Regions from separate parts of the Streptomyces sp. BPTC-684 genome, predicted to be linked through region 2. Evidence: riboswitches for the same ligand, from Rfam matches in the RefSeq annotation. Region 2 holds a riboswitch; the other holds the start of a gene.
The links. A riboswitch is a leader RNA that binds a small molecule or an ion and turns the genes downstream of it on or off. The one in region 2 is predicted to bind cobalamin.
Positions count from the first base shown of each region.

Region 1: another riboswitch for cobalamin. It lies ahead of QIY60_RS07175 (ribonucleoside-diphosphate reductase subunit alpha); the one in region 2 lies ahead of QIY60_RS22360 (cobalamin biosynthesis protein).

Region 1 covers NZ_CP124863.1:1,628,557-1,635,499, forward strand. Annotated here, with positions in the region: gene QIY60_RS07165 (DUF3311 domain-containing protein) at 1-134, shown strand, start outside; partial or broken gene QIY60_RS07170 (sodium:solute symporter family protein) at 155-1,748, shown strand; cobalamin riboswitch at 1,962-2,103, shown strand; partial or broken gene QIY60_RS07175 (ribonucleoside-diphosphate reductase subunit alpha) at 2,139-4,404, shown strand; gene QIY60_RS07180 (hypothetical protein) at 4,417-4,599, shown strand; gene QIY60_RS07185 (ribonucleotide-diphosphate reductase subunit beta) at 4,599-5,612, shown strand; partial or broken gene def (peptide deformylase) at 5,724-6,355, opposite strand; partial or broken gene QIY60_RS07195 (hypothetical protein) at 6,415-6,943, opposite strand, start outside.
Region 2 covers NZ_CP124863.1:5,063,494-5,070,436, reverse strand. Annotated here, with positions in the region: gene QIY60_RS22380 (hypothetical protein) at 1-648, opposite strand, end outside; gene QIY60_RS22375 (class II aldolase/adducin family protein) at 725-1,384, opposite strand; gene QIY60_RS22370 (inorganic phosphate transporter) at 1,595-2,869, shown strand; gene QIY60_RS22365 (hypothetical protein) at 2,898-3,122, shown strand; cobalamin riboswitch at 3,233-3,374, shown strand; gene QIY60_RS22360 (cobalamin biosynthesis protein) at 3,482-4,411, shown strand; gene QIY60_RS22355 (cobyric acid synthase) at 4,408-5,916, shown strand; gene cobN (cobaltochelatase subunit CobN) at 5,913-6,943, shown strand, end outside.

The DNA.
Region 1 (6,943 bases), 3.4 Mb from region 2:
CGGCCCTCGCCGGGATCCCGTTCTTCTACTGGTACCAGATGCTGTGGGTGGTCATCTCGACTGCGCTCACGATGCTCGCGTACAAGCTGTGGCAGCACGACCAGCAGGGCCGCAAGGCGGGTGAGGGCAAGTGACTCTCGCAGCCAACGACGGGGTGAACGGCGTCGCGCTCGGCGTCTTCATCTTCTTCTTCCTGGCCGTCACGGTCATCGGCTTCATGGCCGCCCGCTGGCGCCGCGCCGAGAACGAGCAGAGCCTCGACGAATGGGGGCTCGGCGGCCGCTCGTTCGGCACCTGGGTCACCTGGTTCCTGCTGGGCGGCGACCTCTACACGGCGTACACGTTCGTCGCGGTTCCGGCGGCGGTGTACGCGGCGGGCGCGGCCGGGTTCTTCGCCGTGCCGTACACGATCCTCGTCTATCCGCTGATCTTCACGTTCCTGCCCCGGCTCTGGTCGGTCTCGCACAAGCACGGCTATGTGACGACGTCCGACTTCGTGCGCGCCGGTTCGGCTCCAAGGGCCTCTCGCTCGCGGTCGCGGTCACCGGCATCCTCGCCACGATGCCGTACATCGCGCTCCAGCTGGTCGGCATCCAGGCGGTGCTCGACGTGATGGGCATCGGCGGGTCGGGCAACTGGTTCGCCAAGGACCTGCCGCTGCTGATCGCGTTCGCGGTGCTCGCCGCGTACACGTACTCGTCGGGTCTGCGCGCCCCCGCGCTGATCGCGTTCGTGAAGGACACGCTGATCTACATCGTCATCCTGGTGGCGATCATCTACATCCCGATCAAGCTGGGCGGCTTCGACGACATCTTCGCGGCGGCCCGGCACAAGTTCGAGACGCCCAACGCGCCCGGGAAGCCCACGGGCGCGCTCGTGCCCCCGAGGCCGGGCAGTGGACGTACGCCACGCTCGCCCTCGGCTCGGCGCTCGCGCTCTTCATGTACCCGCACTCGATCACGGCGACCCTCTCCTCCCGCAGCCGCAACGTCATCCGCCGCAACACCACGATCCTGCCGCTGTACTCGCTGATGCTGGGCCTGCTCGCGCTGCTCGGCTTCATGGCGATCGCGGCCGGGGTCAAGGTCAAGAACGGCCAGCTGGCGATCCCGCAGCTGTTCGAGGACATGTTCCCGGACTGGTTCGCGGGCGTGGCGTTCGCCGCCATCGGCATCGGCGCGCTCGTCCCGGCGGCGATCATGTCGATCGCGGCCGCGAACCTCTTCACCCGCAACATCTACAAGGACTTCCTCAAGCCGAACGCCACGCCGGCGCAGGAGACCAAGGTCTCCAAGCTGGTCTCGCTCCTGGTGAAGGTGGGCGCGCTGGTCTTCGTCCTGACGATGGACAAGACGGTCGTGATCAACTTCCAGCTGCTCGGCGGCATCTGGATCCTGCAGACCTTCCCGGCCCTGGTGGGCGGTCTGTTCACCCGCTGGTTCCACCGCTGGGCGCTGCTCGCGGGCTGGGCGGTGGGCATGGCGTACGGCACGCTCGCCGCGTACGGGGTCGCCTCGCCCACCCAGAAGCACTTCGGCGGCAGCTCCAAGGAGATCCCCGGCATCGGTGAGATCGGCTACATCGGCCTCACCGCGTTCCTCCTGAACGTCGCCACCACCGTCGTCCTCACGGTCGTCCTGCGAGCCGTGAAGGCCCTCGACGGCGTCGACGAGACGTCCCCGGAGGACTACACGGCGGACGCGGGCGACCCGGGCGTACAGACGAAACTCCCGGCGGCGACACACTGACGCAAGCCGCAGAAAAACCGGCCGCCGGTGAAACCCGGCGGCCCGTTCCTGGGGAATGCCCACGACCGCCAGAAGGTTCGGTCTACGGCGCTCCCAACCCCCTTGAGGGCGCGGGGGTGTGACATGTGCGGCTCCGCCGCGTGGGCGCGACCAGCCCAAGACGGCCCGCAGTCAACCGACTACCCAGCAACACAACATGTGGGGGCACCACACAGCCCGGCACAAGATGTATGCTCGTGCTCGCTGTCGCCGCAGGGGAATCCGGTGCAAATCCGGAACTGTCCCGCAACGGTGTACTCGTACGCATTTGCGTACCTGGTCAGTCCGAGGACCTGCCGACAGCGCGCCCTGGCCGTCCGGCCCGGGTGCCAGACGTCCAGGCCTCGCGGAATGGGCAGTGGACGCGGCGTACCCCCGAGGGGGTGTGTCCGTGTGCCCGCACCTCCCCAAGGCCCCGTGCCGAGCGAGTGCCCCCACGTGACCATCGCCCCTGCGGATCCCGCCTCAGCGATCGCCGAAGAGCCGGCCGATGCCCCCGGGACCGCCCTGCTGCGGACCCTGACCGACCTCACCGCCGATCTGCCGGACACCGACCCCGGCCGTGTCGCCGCCGCCGCGCTGCGCGGCCGCAACGCGCGCTCGGACGAGGCGGAGCTGCGTGGGCTCGCCACCGAGGTCGCCGCCGGTCTGATCTCCGAGGACCCGGCGTACTCCCGCCTCGCCGCCCGGCTGCTGACGCTCACGATCGCCGAGGAGGCCGCGACCCAGGGCTCGGTCTCGTTCTCCGAGTCGGTCGAGGTCGGCCACCGCGAGGGCCTGATCGCGGACCGCACCGCCGACTTCGTACGGCTGCACGCGGCCCGCCTGGACGCGCTGGTGGCGGACTCCCTCGCGGACGGCGCCGACGACCGCTTCGGCTACTTCGGCCTGCGCACGCTCTACTCGCGCTACCTGCTGCGGCACCCGATCACCCGCATGGTCATCGAGACCCCGCAGCACTTCATGCTCCGGGTCGCGGCGGGCCTGGCCGAGGACGACTCGGTGCGCGCGCTCGACGAGGTCGCCTCGCTGTACGGCCTGATGAGCCGCCTCGACTACCTGCCGTCCTCCCCCACGCTCTTCAACTCCGGCACCCGCCACCCGCAGATGTCCAGCTGCTACCTGCTGGACTCGCCGCTGGACGAGCTGGACTCGATCTACGACCGCTACCACCAGGTGGCCCGCCTGTCGAAGCACGCGGGCGGCATCGGCCTCTCGTACTCCCGCATCCGCTCGCGCGGCTCGCTCATCCGGGGCACCAACGGCCACTCCAACGGCATCGTCCCGTTCCTGAAGACGCTGGACGCCTCGGTCGCGGCCGTCAACCAGGGCGGGCGGCGCAAGGGCGCGGCGGCGGTCTACCTGGAGACCTGGCACTCCGACATCGAGGAGTTCCTGGAGCTGCGCGACAACACCGGTGAGGACGCCCGGCGTACGCACAACCTGAACCTGGCGCACTGGATCCTGGACGAGTTCATGCGCCGCGTGGACGCGGACGGCACCTGGTCGCTGTTCTCCCCGCCGACGTGCCCGAGCTGGTCGACCTGTGGGGCGACGAGTTCGACGCCGCCTACCGCAAGGCCGAGGCGGCCGGTCTCGCCCAGAAGACCATCCCGGCCCGGGACCTGTACGGCCGGATGATGCGCACCCTGGCGCAGACCGGCAACGGCTGGATGACCTTCAAGGACGCCTCCAACCGCACCGCCAACCAGACGGCGGAGCCGGGCCACACGGTCCACTCCTCCAACCTCTGCACCGAGATCCTCGAGGTCACGGACGACGGCGAGACGGCCGTCTGCAACCTCGGCTCGGTCAACCTCGGCGCCTTCGTCCTCGCCTCCGGCGAGATCGACTGGAAGCGCCTGGACGAGACCGTCCGTACGGCCGTGACCTTCCTGGACCGGGTCGTCGACATCAACTTCTACCCGACCGAGCAGGCCGGCCGCTCCAACGCCAAGTGGCGTCCGGTGGGCCTGGGCGCGATGGGCCTCCAGGACGTCTTCTTCAAGCTGCGCCTGCCCTTCGACTCCCCGAGGCGAAGGCGCTCTCCACCAAGCTCGCCGAGCGCATCATGCTCACGGCGTACGAGGCGTCCCGCGACCTCGCCGAGCGCTCGGGCCCGCTGCCCGCGTGGGACAAGACCCGTGCCGCGCGCGGCGTGCTGCACCCCGACCACTACGACGTCGAGCTGAACTGGCCGGAGCGCTGGGCGGCGCTGCGCGAGCGGATCGCCTCGGTGGGCATGCGCAACTCGCTGCTGCTCGCGATCGCCCCGACCGCGACCATCGCGTCCATCGCCGGTGTCTACGAGTGCATCGAGCCGCAGGTCTCCAACCTGTTCAAGCGCGAGACGCTGTCGGGTGAGTTCCTCCAGGTCAACGGCTACCTGGTGGAGGACCTGAAGAAGCTCGGCGTGTGGGACGCGCAGTCCCGCGAGGCGCTGCGCGACGCCAGCGGCTCGGTGCAGGACTGCAGCTGGATCCCGGCCGACGTGCGCGCGCTCTACCGCACGGCGTGGGAGATCCGCAGCGCGGCCTGATCGACATGGCGGCGGCGCGCCCCGTTCCTGGACCAGTCGCAGTCGCTGAACCTGTTCCTGGAGACGCCCACCATCGGCAAGCTGTCGTCGATGTACGCGTACGCCTGGAAGCAGGGTCTGAAGACGACGTACTACCTGCGCTCGCGCCCGGCGACCCGGATCGCCCGCGCCGCCCAGGCCACCGCCCCGATCCCCGTCCAGCAGGCGGCCCCCGACGCCGACGCGATCGCCTGCTCCCTTGAGAACCCCGAGTCCTGCGAGGCCTGCCAGTAATGAGCTCCACCGAAAAGAACCTGCTCGACCCGGGCTTCGAACTGACCCTGCGTCCGATGCGCTACCCGGACTTCTACGAGCGCTACCGGGACGCCATCAAGAACACCTGGACGGTGGAGGAGGTCGACCTCCACTCCGACGTCGCCGACCTCGCCAAGCTGTCGCCGGGCGAGCAGCACATGATCGGCCGTCTGGTCGCGTTCTTCGCGACCGGCGACTCGATCGTGGCGAACAACCTCGTGCTGACGCTGTACAAGCACATCAACTCCCCCGAGGCGCGGCTCTACTTGAGCCGTCAGCTCTTCGAGGAGGCCGTGCACGTCCAGTTCTATCTGACGCTGCTCGACACCTATCTGCCTGACCTGGACGACCGCGCGGCGGCGTTCGACGCGGTCGAGAACATCCCCTCGATCCGCGAGAAGGCCCAGTTCTGCTTCAAGTGGATCAACGAGGTCGAGAAGCTGGAGCGCCTGGAGACGAAGGCCGACCGCCGCCGCTTCCTGCTCAACCTGATCTGCTTCGCGGTCTGCATCGAGGGCCTGTTCTTCTACGGCGCCTTCGCGTACGTGTACTGGTTCCGCAGCCGCGGTCTGCTGCACGGCCTCGCCACCGGCACCAACTGGGTGTTCCGCGACGAGACGATGCACATGAACTTCGCCTTCGAGGTCGTGGACACCGTCCGCAAGGAGGAGCCGGAGCTCTTCGACGACCAGCTTCAGCAGCAGGTCACCGACATGATCAAGGAAGCGGTGGAGGCCGAGCTCCAGTTCGGCCGCGACCTGTGCGGCGAGGGCCTGCCGGGCATGAACACCGAGTCGATGCGCGAGTACCTCCAGTGCGTCGCCGACCAGCGCCTCCAGCGCCTCGGCTTCGCCCCGGTGTACGGCTCGTCGAACCCGTTCTCCTTCATGGAGCTCCAGGGCGTCCAGGAGCTCACGAACTTCTTCGAGCGCCGCCCGTCCGCGTACCAGGTCGCGGTCGAGGGCTCGGTGGGCTTCGACGAGGAGTTCTAGTCTTTTAGGGGCGCGGGGAACTGCGCGACAAGCCCCACCGGCCCGCAGACGATCTAGAAAGAAAGGGGCCCCGCACCAGAAGGGTGCGGGGCCCCTTTCAGCGACCGGAAATCAGGCGTTCGGCACAACCTCGTACCGAGGCGTACCCTCCGCCATCTGCTTCAGCGCATCCTTGCGATCCCGCTTGGAGAGCCGGTCGATGTACAGGTACCCGTACAGGTGGTCCGTCTCGTGCTGCAGGCACCGCGCGAAGTAGCCCGTGCCGCGCACCGGATCGGGTTGCCCTCGGCGTCCTGGCCGCTGACCACCGCGTAGTCGGGGCGGGCCAGCTCGGCGTAGGCGGTCGGAACGGACAGGCAGCCCTCGTTGGACTCGTCCAGGACCCGGCGGTCGGCCGGCAACTCCTCCAGGACCGGGTTGCACACGACGCCGACGTGGCGCACGCCCTCGTCGTCCATGCAGTCGTAGACGAAGACCTTGAGGTCGACACCGATCTGGTTGGCGGCCAGGCCCACGCCCTCGGCGGTGCGCTGGCTGGCGAACATGTCGTCGATCAGCGCGGCGAGCTCGTCGCCGAACTCGGTGACGTCCTTGCACTCCTTGTGCAGCACCGGGTTGCCGACGACCGTGATCGGCCGGGACGTGCCCCGCGCGCGGTACGCCTCCTCGCGCTCCTCGCAGTCCTCCGTGTCGACGACGAACCCGTCGTTCTCGACCTGCTGGTCCGTCTCCTGCTGCGACATGTCCGCCGTACGCCTTCCTGAAAAACCCGATTCCCAACCCGTACAGCCTACGGGCAGGGTCAGCAGACTTCTTCGAGATCCCGCCACTCGCGGCTGTCCAGGCTGTCCGCGACCCAGCCGTCGAGCAGGCCGCGCACCGGCCGGGCGGCGCCGCGATGCCGCACTCGCGCTCGGGCACCCACAGCTCACCGGCCGTGCGGTGGCCCAGCGGGCCCGGGTGGCCCGGCTCGCTGTGGTCGTGCGGGTCGAGGTGCTCGCCGTCGCCCTCGTCGCTGGGCATCCGCGACTCCGAGCAGGCCCGGCACAGCAGCCGCACCGACGAGGACCAGTCCTCGGCGGCGAAGCCCGCGTCGGCCGCGAGCCGCTCAAGCGCGTCCCGGTCGGCCTCGGTGGCCGCCTCCAGGAGCACCACCCAGGTGGGCACCGGCGAGGGCGCCCAGAGCTCGATCTCGTCGAAGACCGGGAAGGAGGGCCCGGCCGCGACCGTCCGCTCGCCGTGCGGCACCCCGTCGTGCAGGACCACCTCGCCCCAGCGCCGCCCGGAGGACGGCAGCGGGATCGACAGGACCTCGATCCGCGCAGGGTCGA
Region 2 (6,943 bases):
GGCGGCGTCGAGGTCGCGCCACTCCGAGTCGCCGAGGTGGCCGAGGCCGTCCGGGGAGCGGGGGGCGCCCTCGTCGCCCCGGTAGGCGATGTCGAGCACCGGCAGCCGGTGGCGGTGCAGGAACCCGATGAGGTTGAGCGGGTGCTCGCGGGTGGTGCCCAGGCCGTGCACGGTGATCACCCAGGTGTTCCGCACGCCCGGCACCAACCAGGCGGGCAGCACACCGAGCTCGGCGGGGATCTCCACGTCCTCGTAGTCGAGGCCGAGCGCTTCCTTCGGGGTGCCGTGGTGGAGCTGCGGGGTGAGCCGGACCCGGTCCCCCGGCCGCGGGCTGCCCCGGGTGACCAGCTCCAGGCGGCGCACCACGGTGTCCGCCGGGTGCGGCACGTCGACGATCTCGCCGACCACCGCGCGGATGCCGGGTCCCTCGATCCCGTACAGGCCGGGCCGCAGCGAGGCCAGGCAGCGGGTCAGGGCGATCCGCCCGGGCCCGGTGGCGTGCACGGTGAGCTCGGGGTCGGTGGGCAGCGGGCGGCCGGGCGGCGCCTTGAGGGCCGCGTCGCTCGCGTACCGTCCGGCGGCCACCGCTGCCGCGCCGACGCCGATGAGTGTGGTGACGGCCGCTGCCGTCGCTGTAGCCGGGCGCACCGTTCCAGTGTCGGCAGAGCGCGGCGACACGGCCAGTGGGCGGGGGCCTACCGGGGCACGCCCGGGTGCGGGGGCGTCAGCGCTGGCCGTACCCCCGGAACTGTTCGGCGGCCCGGTCGAGGTCGGCGGCGGAGAGCAGGGAGGGGGTGCGGCCGGGGACGGAGGAGGCGGCGAGCCAGAGGCGGCACATCCACTCCAGCTGGGCGGTGCGGTCGTATGCCTGGGAAAGGGTGGTTCCGTAGGTGATCGTCCCGTGGTTCTGGAGGAGGCAGCCGGTGCGGCCTTCGAGGGCGCGCAGCATGTTCCGCGCCAGTTCCTCGGTCCCGTACAGCGCGTACGGCGCGACCTGGACCGGACCGCCGAGCGCGGCGGTCATGTAGTGGACCGGCGGGAGCTCGGTGACCAGGGTGGAGACGGCCGTGGCGTGCACGGCGTGGGTGTGGACGACGGCCCGGGCGTCGGTGTCCCGGTATACGGCCAGGTGCATGGGCAGCTCGCTGGTGGGGCGCAGCGTGCCGGTCACCTGGTGGCCGGTGAGGTCGACGGCGACGGTGTCGGCGGGGCCTAGGCGGTCGTAGGGGACCCCGGTGGGGGTGACGAGGACCAGGTCCCCGACGCGTACGGAGACGTTGCCCGAGGTGCCCACGACCAGGCCTTCCTCGGCGGTGCGGCGCGCGGTGGCGGTCAGCTCGGCCCAGGCCGCGGCGATCGCCGCTGAGTCGTTCGGCTCTCCCATGAAAGTGATCCTCGCAGGCTCCGCGCCGAGGGCGGCGGAGTGAGCAGAATCTCTTCAATGGGCTCTATGGCCGGTATATAGGGGTTCGTCAGGGCCTGACCGCACCAGAAACCGGTCAGATACACCGTGACGCCCGACCCAGTTCACCTTCCGTTCATCCAGGTTACTTACGTTCGTCCAGCCACTGACGTCGAACGATTGCCTGGGTAAATGGAACACATCACGCTGCTGCTCGCCATTGTGGTCGTGACAGCTCTAGTGTTCGATTTCACGAACGGTTTCCATGACACCGCCAACGCGATGGCCACGACCATCTCGACCGGCGCCCTGAAGCCCAAAGCCGCGGTCGCCATGTCCGCCGCGCTCAACCTGGTCGGCGCGTTCCTGTCGGTGGAGGTCGCCAAGACGATCTCCGGCGGGATCATCAACGAAAAGGGCATCAGAACAGAGGTCATCTTCGCGGCGCTCGTCGGCGCCATCCTCTGGAACCTGGTGACCTGGCTGCTCGGCCTGCCGTCCAGCTCGTCCCACGCGCTGTTCGGCGGTCTGATCGGCGCGGCCGTGATGTCGGCCGGCTGGTCCTCGGTGAACGGCTCGACCGTCGTCACCAAGGTGCTGCTCCCCGCCGTCGCCGCCCCGATCGTCGCGGGCGTCGCCTCGATGCTGGCCACGCGTCTGACGTACCGGATCAACCGAAACGTCGACCCGGCTGCCGAGAAGGCCACCGCCAAGGGCTACCGGGCCGGGCAGATCGCCTCCGCCGGTCTCGTCTCGCTCGCCCACGGCACCAACGACGCGCAGAAGACCATGGGCATCATCACGCTCGCCCTGGTCACCGGCGGTGTGCTGCACCCGGGCGCCAACCCTCCGATGTGGGTCATCGTCTCGGCCGGCATGGCCATCGCCATGGGCACCTACCTCGGCGGCTGGCGCATCATCCGCACCATGGGCAAGGGCCTGACCGAGCTGGCGCCGCCGCAGGGCTTCGCCGCCCAGTCCGGTGCCGCGACCGTCATCCTGGCCTCCTCGCACCTCGGCTTCTCGCTCTCCACCACCCAGGTCTGCTCCGGCTCCGTCATGGGCGCCGGCCTCGGCCGCAAGGGCGGTGTGGTCCGCTGGTCCACCGCGACCCGCATGTTCATCGCCTGGGGCCTGACCCTGCCCGCCGCGGGTCTGGTCGGCGCCGGCGCCGAGTTCCTGACCGGCCAGGGCACCTGGGGCGTCGTCCTCGTGGCGATCCTGCTGATCGCGGGCTCCGGCTTCATCTGGAAGCTGTCGCGCCGCGAGCCGGTCGACCACAACGACGTCACCGCCACCGCCGCCCCGGCCGAGTCCCCGGCCGAGCCCGCGGGCGTCGTGACCACCGCGATCGCCGCCGTCACCCCGCCGCCCACCGTCGCCGCCGTGGCCGCCGATCTGACGGCCACCATCCCGGCGCCGGCCCCGGTGGCCCCCGCCGACCCGGCCCGCCCGGCCACCGTCTGACCCGGCCGCGCACACCGAAGGAATCGTCATGCACATCGACTGGGCAGCTCTCGGCACCGTCTTCGGTGTCAGCCTCATCGTCACCGTCGGCCTGGTGGGCCTGTTCACCGTCGGGATCGTCGGCCTCAGCAAGCAGCAGTCGGCCGCGGCCGGCAAGGGCAACGTCGTCGTGGCCCGCACCACCGCCTACCTCTGCTTCGCGCTCTGCGCGGCGGCCGTCGCGTACGGCATCAATCTGATCGTCGGCAAGTAGCGCGCGAGCAGTACCGCACCCACCCCAGAACCGCCCTCCGGCCCCGCCGGAGGGCGGTTCTCTGTGTGCCTGGGCACACTCTCCCGTCGCAGGTCAGCAGCGAGTTGACGGGCGTTCCCGGGCGTGGTGGACTGCCCGAGCCATTACGGCGGCAGAAGAGGAAGCCGGTGCGAATCCGGCGCGGTCCCGCCACTGTCATCGGGGAATCATCCCCGTGAGCCAGGAACTCTCACCGCCGGTCGACGTCGTACCAGGGCGCGGACACCCTGAGTGAGGACATACCGCCATGCGCGCCTGCCTGTTGCCGGCACCCCCCGGAAGTACCAGAGCCCTTCACGGCGTTGCGGCGGGCTGATCCCATGCGTGCCGATCGCACTTTCGCGTACGGCGCCACCGCCGGTCTCCTCGGCGACCTCCTCCTCGGCGACCCCCGCCGCGGGCACCCGGTCGCCGCGTTCGGCCGTGCCGCGGCCGCCGTGGAGCGCGCGCTGTGGCGCGACCACCGGGGCTGGGGCGCGCTGCACACCGCCGTGTGCGCCGGAGGCGCCGCGGGCGCCGCACTGCTCGCCACGCGCGCGGTACGCGAGCGTCCCGCCGCGTCCGTCGCCCTGACCGCGGCCGCCACCTGGGCCGTCGTGGGCGGCACTTCGCTGGGCCGGGAGGCCCGGGCGATCGGCGCCGCCCTCGCTGCCGGGGACGTCGAGGCGGCCCGCGCGCGCCTGCCGCACCTGTGCGGGCGCGACCCGCAGTCCCTGGACGCGCCCGGCATCGCGCGCGCGGTCGTCGAGTCCGTCGCCGAGAACACCTCCGACGCCGTGGTCGGCGCGCTGGTGTGGGGGGCGCTCGCGGGAGTGCCGGGACTGGTCGCGTTCCGTGCGGTCAACACGCTGGACGCGATGGTCGGCCACCGCTCGCCGCGCCATCTGCGGTACGGGTGGGCCTCGGCGCGCCTGGACGACGTGGCGGGCTGGCCGGGCGCCCGGCTCACCGCCGCACTCGCGGTGGCCGCCGGAGGCGATCCGCGCGCCGCCACGCGCGCGTGGCGCGACGACGCCCGCAAGCACCCGAGCCCCAACGCGGGTCCGGTGGAGGCGTCGTTCGCGGGCGCGCTGGGCGTACGGCTCGGCGGCACCCTCTCGTACGGCGGCCGCGTCGAGCACCGGCCCGTCCTGAACGGGGGCGGCCGGGCGGTGGAGGTCCCGGACATCGAGCGGGCGGTGCGGCTGTCGCGCCGGGTGGGCTGGCTGGCGCTGGGCGCGGCGATCGCGGTGAGGAAGGTACGTACATGAGCGGCGGACTGCTGGTCGCGGGCACCACGTCGGATGCCGGGAAGAGCGTCGTCACCGCCGGGATCTGCCGGTGGCTGGTGCGCCAGGGCGTGAAGGTCGCGCCGTTCAAGGGGCAGAACATGTCCCTCAACTCGTTCGTCACGCGCGAGGGCGCCGAGATCGGGCGGGCGCAGGCGATGCAGGCGCAGGCGGCGCGCGTCGAGCCGTCCGCGCTGATGAACCCCGTGCTGCTCAAGCCGGGGAGCGACCGGTCGAGCCAGGTCGTACTGATGGGCAGGCCGGTGGGCGAACTGAGCGCCAGCGGCTACCACGGCGGGCGCCAGGAGGCCCTTCTCGGCACCGTCGTGGACTGTCTGGAGCGGCTGCGGGGCACATATGACGCCGTGATCTGCGAGGGGGCGGGCAGTCCGGCCGAGATCAACCTGCGGCGTACCGACATCGTCAACATGGGCATCGCGCGCGCCGCGAAGCTTCCGGTGGTGGTGGTCGGCGACATCGACCGGGGCGGGGTGTTCGCCTCGTTCTTCGGTACGACGGCGCTGCTGAGCCCCGAGGACCAGGCGCTGGTCGCCGGGTACATCGTCAACAAGTTCCGGGGCGACGTCTCGCTCCTCGAACCGGGCATCGACATGCTGCGCGGGCTCACCGGGCGCCACACGTACGGGATCCTGCCGTTCGCGCACGGCCTCGGCATCGACGAGGAGGACGGCCTGCGGGTCTCCCTGCGCGGCGCCGTGCGCGAGTCCGTGGTGGCGCCGCCGGTGGGCGAGGACGTGCTGCGGGTCGCGGTCTGCGCCGTCCCGCTGATGTCCAACTTCACGGACGTGGACGCCCTCGCCGCCGAACCGGGCGTGATCGTACGGTTCGTGGACCGGCCCGAGGAGCTGGCCGACGCGGATCTGGTCGTCGTGCCGGGAACCCGGGGCACGGTCCGGGCGTTGGAATGGCTGAGGGAACGGGGGCTGGCGCGGGAGCTGGCGCGCAGGGCGGCCGAGGGGCGTCCGGTGCTGGGGATCTGCGGCGGGTTCCAGGTGCTTTCAGAGCACATCGAGGACGAGGTCGAGTCACGGGCGGGCTCCGTGGCGGGGCTCGGACTGCTGCCCGTACGGGTGCGGTTCGCGCCCGAGAAGACACTTGCACGGCCGACCGGCGAGGCGCTGGGCGAGCCCGTGGAGGGATACGAGATCCACCACGGCGTCGCCGAAGTGCTGGGCGGGGAAGCCTTCTTGGACGGATGCCGGGTCGGTGCGGTCTGGGGCACGCACTGGCACGGGTCACTTGAGAGCGACGGATTCAGGCGACGGTTCCTGGAGACGGTCGCGAGCGCCGCCGGACGGCGTTTCGTGCCCGCCCCGGACACGTCGTTCGGCGCGCTGCGCGAAGAGCAGCTGGACCGCCTCGGCGACCTCATCGAAGAACACGCGGACACGGACGCGCTCATGCGGCTCATCGAGCAGGGCGCGCCCGCAGGACTTCCCTTCATCGCACCTGGAGCACCCGCATGAGCACTGTGCTGTTGTTGTCGACCGCCGACACGGATCTGCTGGCGGCCCGGGCCTCCGGGGCGCCCTTCCGGATCGGCAACCCGACCCGTATCGACGTGGCAGAGGAGCTGCCCGCGCTGATCGAGGGCGCGTCCGTGGCCGTCGTGCGCCTCCTCGGCGGCAAGCGCGCCTGGGAGGACGGGCTGGCCGCGCTGAAGGCGTCGGGCATCCCGACGGTGCTGCTCGGCGGCGAGTCCGTGCCGGACGCGGAGCTGATGGCCGAGTCGTCGGTCCCGGCCGGTGTGGTCGCCGAGGCCCTGCGCTATCTGGTCGAGGGCGGCCCCGGCAACCTCGTGGAGCTGTCCCGGTTCCTCTCCGACACCGTGCTCCTGACCGGCGTGGGCTTCGCCGAGCCGGAGAAGATGCCCGAGTGGGGCGTGCACGGCACGCGCGCGTACGTGGAGGGCCGCCCCACCGTCGGCGTGCTCTTCTACCGCGCCCACGAGCTCTCCGGCAACACCTCCTTCGTCGACGTCCTCTGCGACCGCATCGAGGCCCAGGGCGCCAACGCCCTTGCCGTGTACGTGGGTTCGCTGCGCGGCGCCGAGCCCGCGCTCTACGAGACGCTGGGCCGGGCGGACGCGCTCATCGCGACCGTCCTGGCGGCGGGCGGCACCACCGCGTCGCAGGCCAGCGCGGGCGGCGACGAGGAGGCGTGGGACATCGGCGCCCTGGCCGACCTCAACGTCCCCGTGCTCCAGGGGCTCTGCCTCACCTCGTCCAAGGCGGCCTGGGAGGCGTCGGACGCCGCGCTCTCCCCCATGGACGCGGCGATGCAGGTCGCCATCCCCGAGTTCGACGGCCGGCTGATCACCGTCCCGTTCTCCTTCAAGGAGCAGGGCCCGGACGACGTGCCGGTCTACGTCGCCGACCCCGAGCGGGCCTCCCGGGTCGCCGGGATCGCGGTGCGCCACGCCCGCCTCAAGCACAAGCCGAACGCGGAGAAGAAGCTGGCCCTGGTCTTCACCGCGTACCCGACCAAGCACTC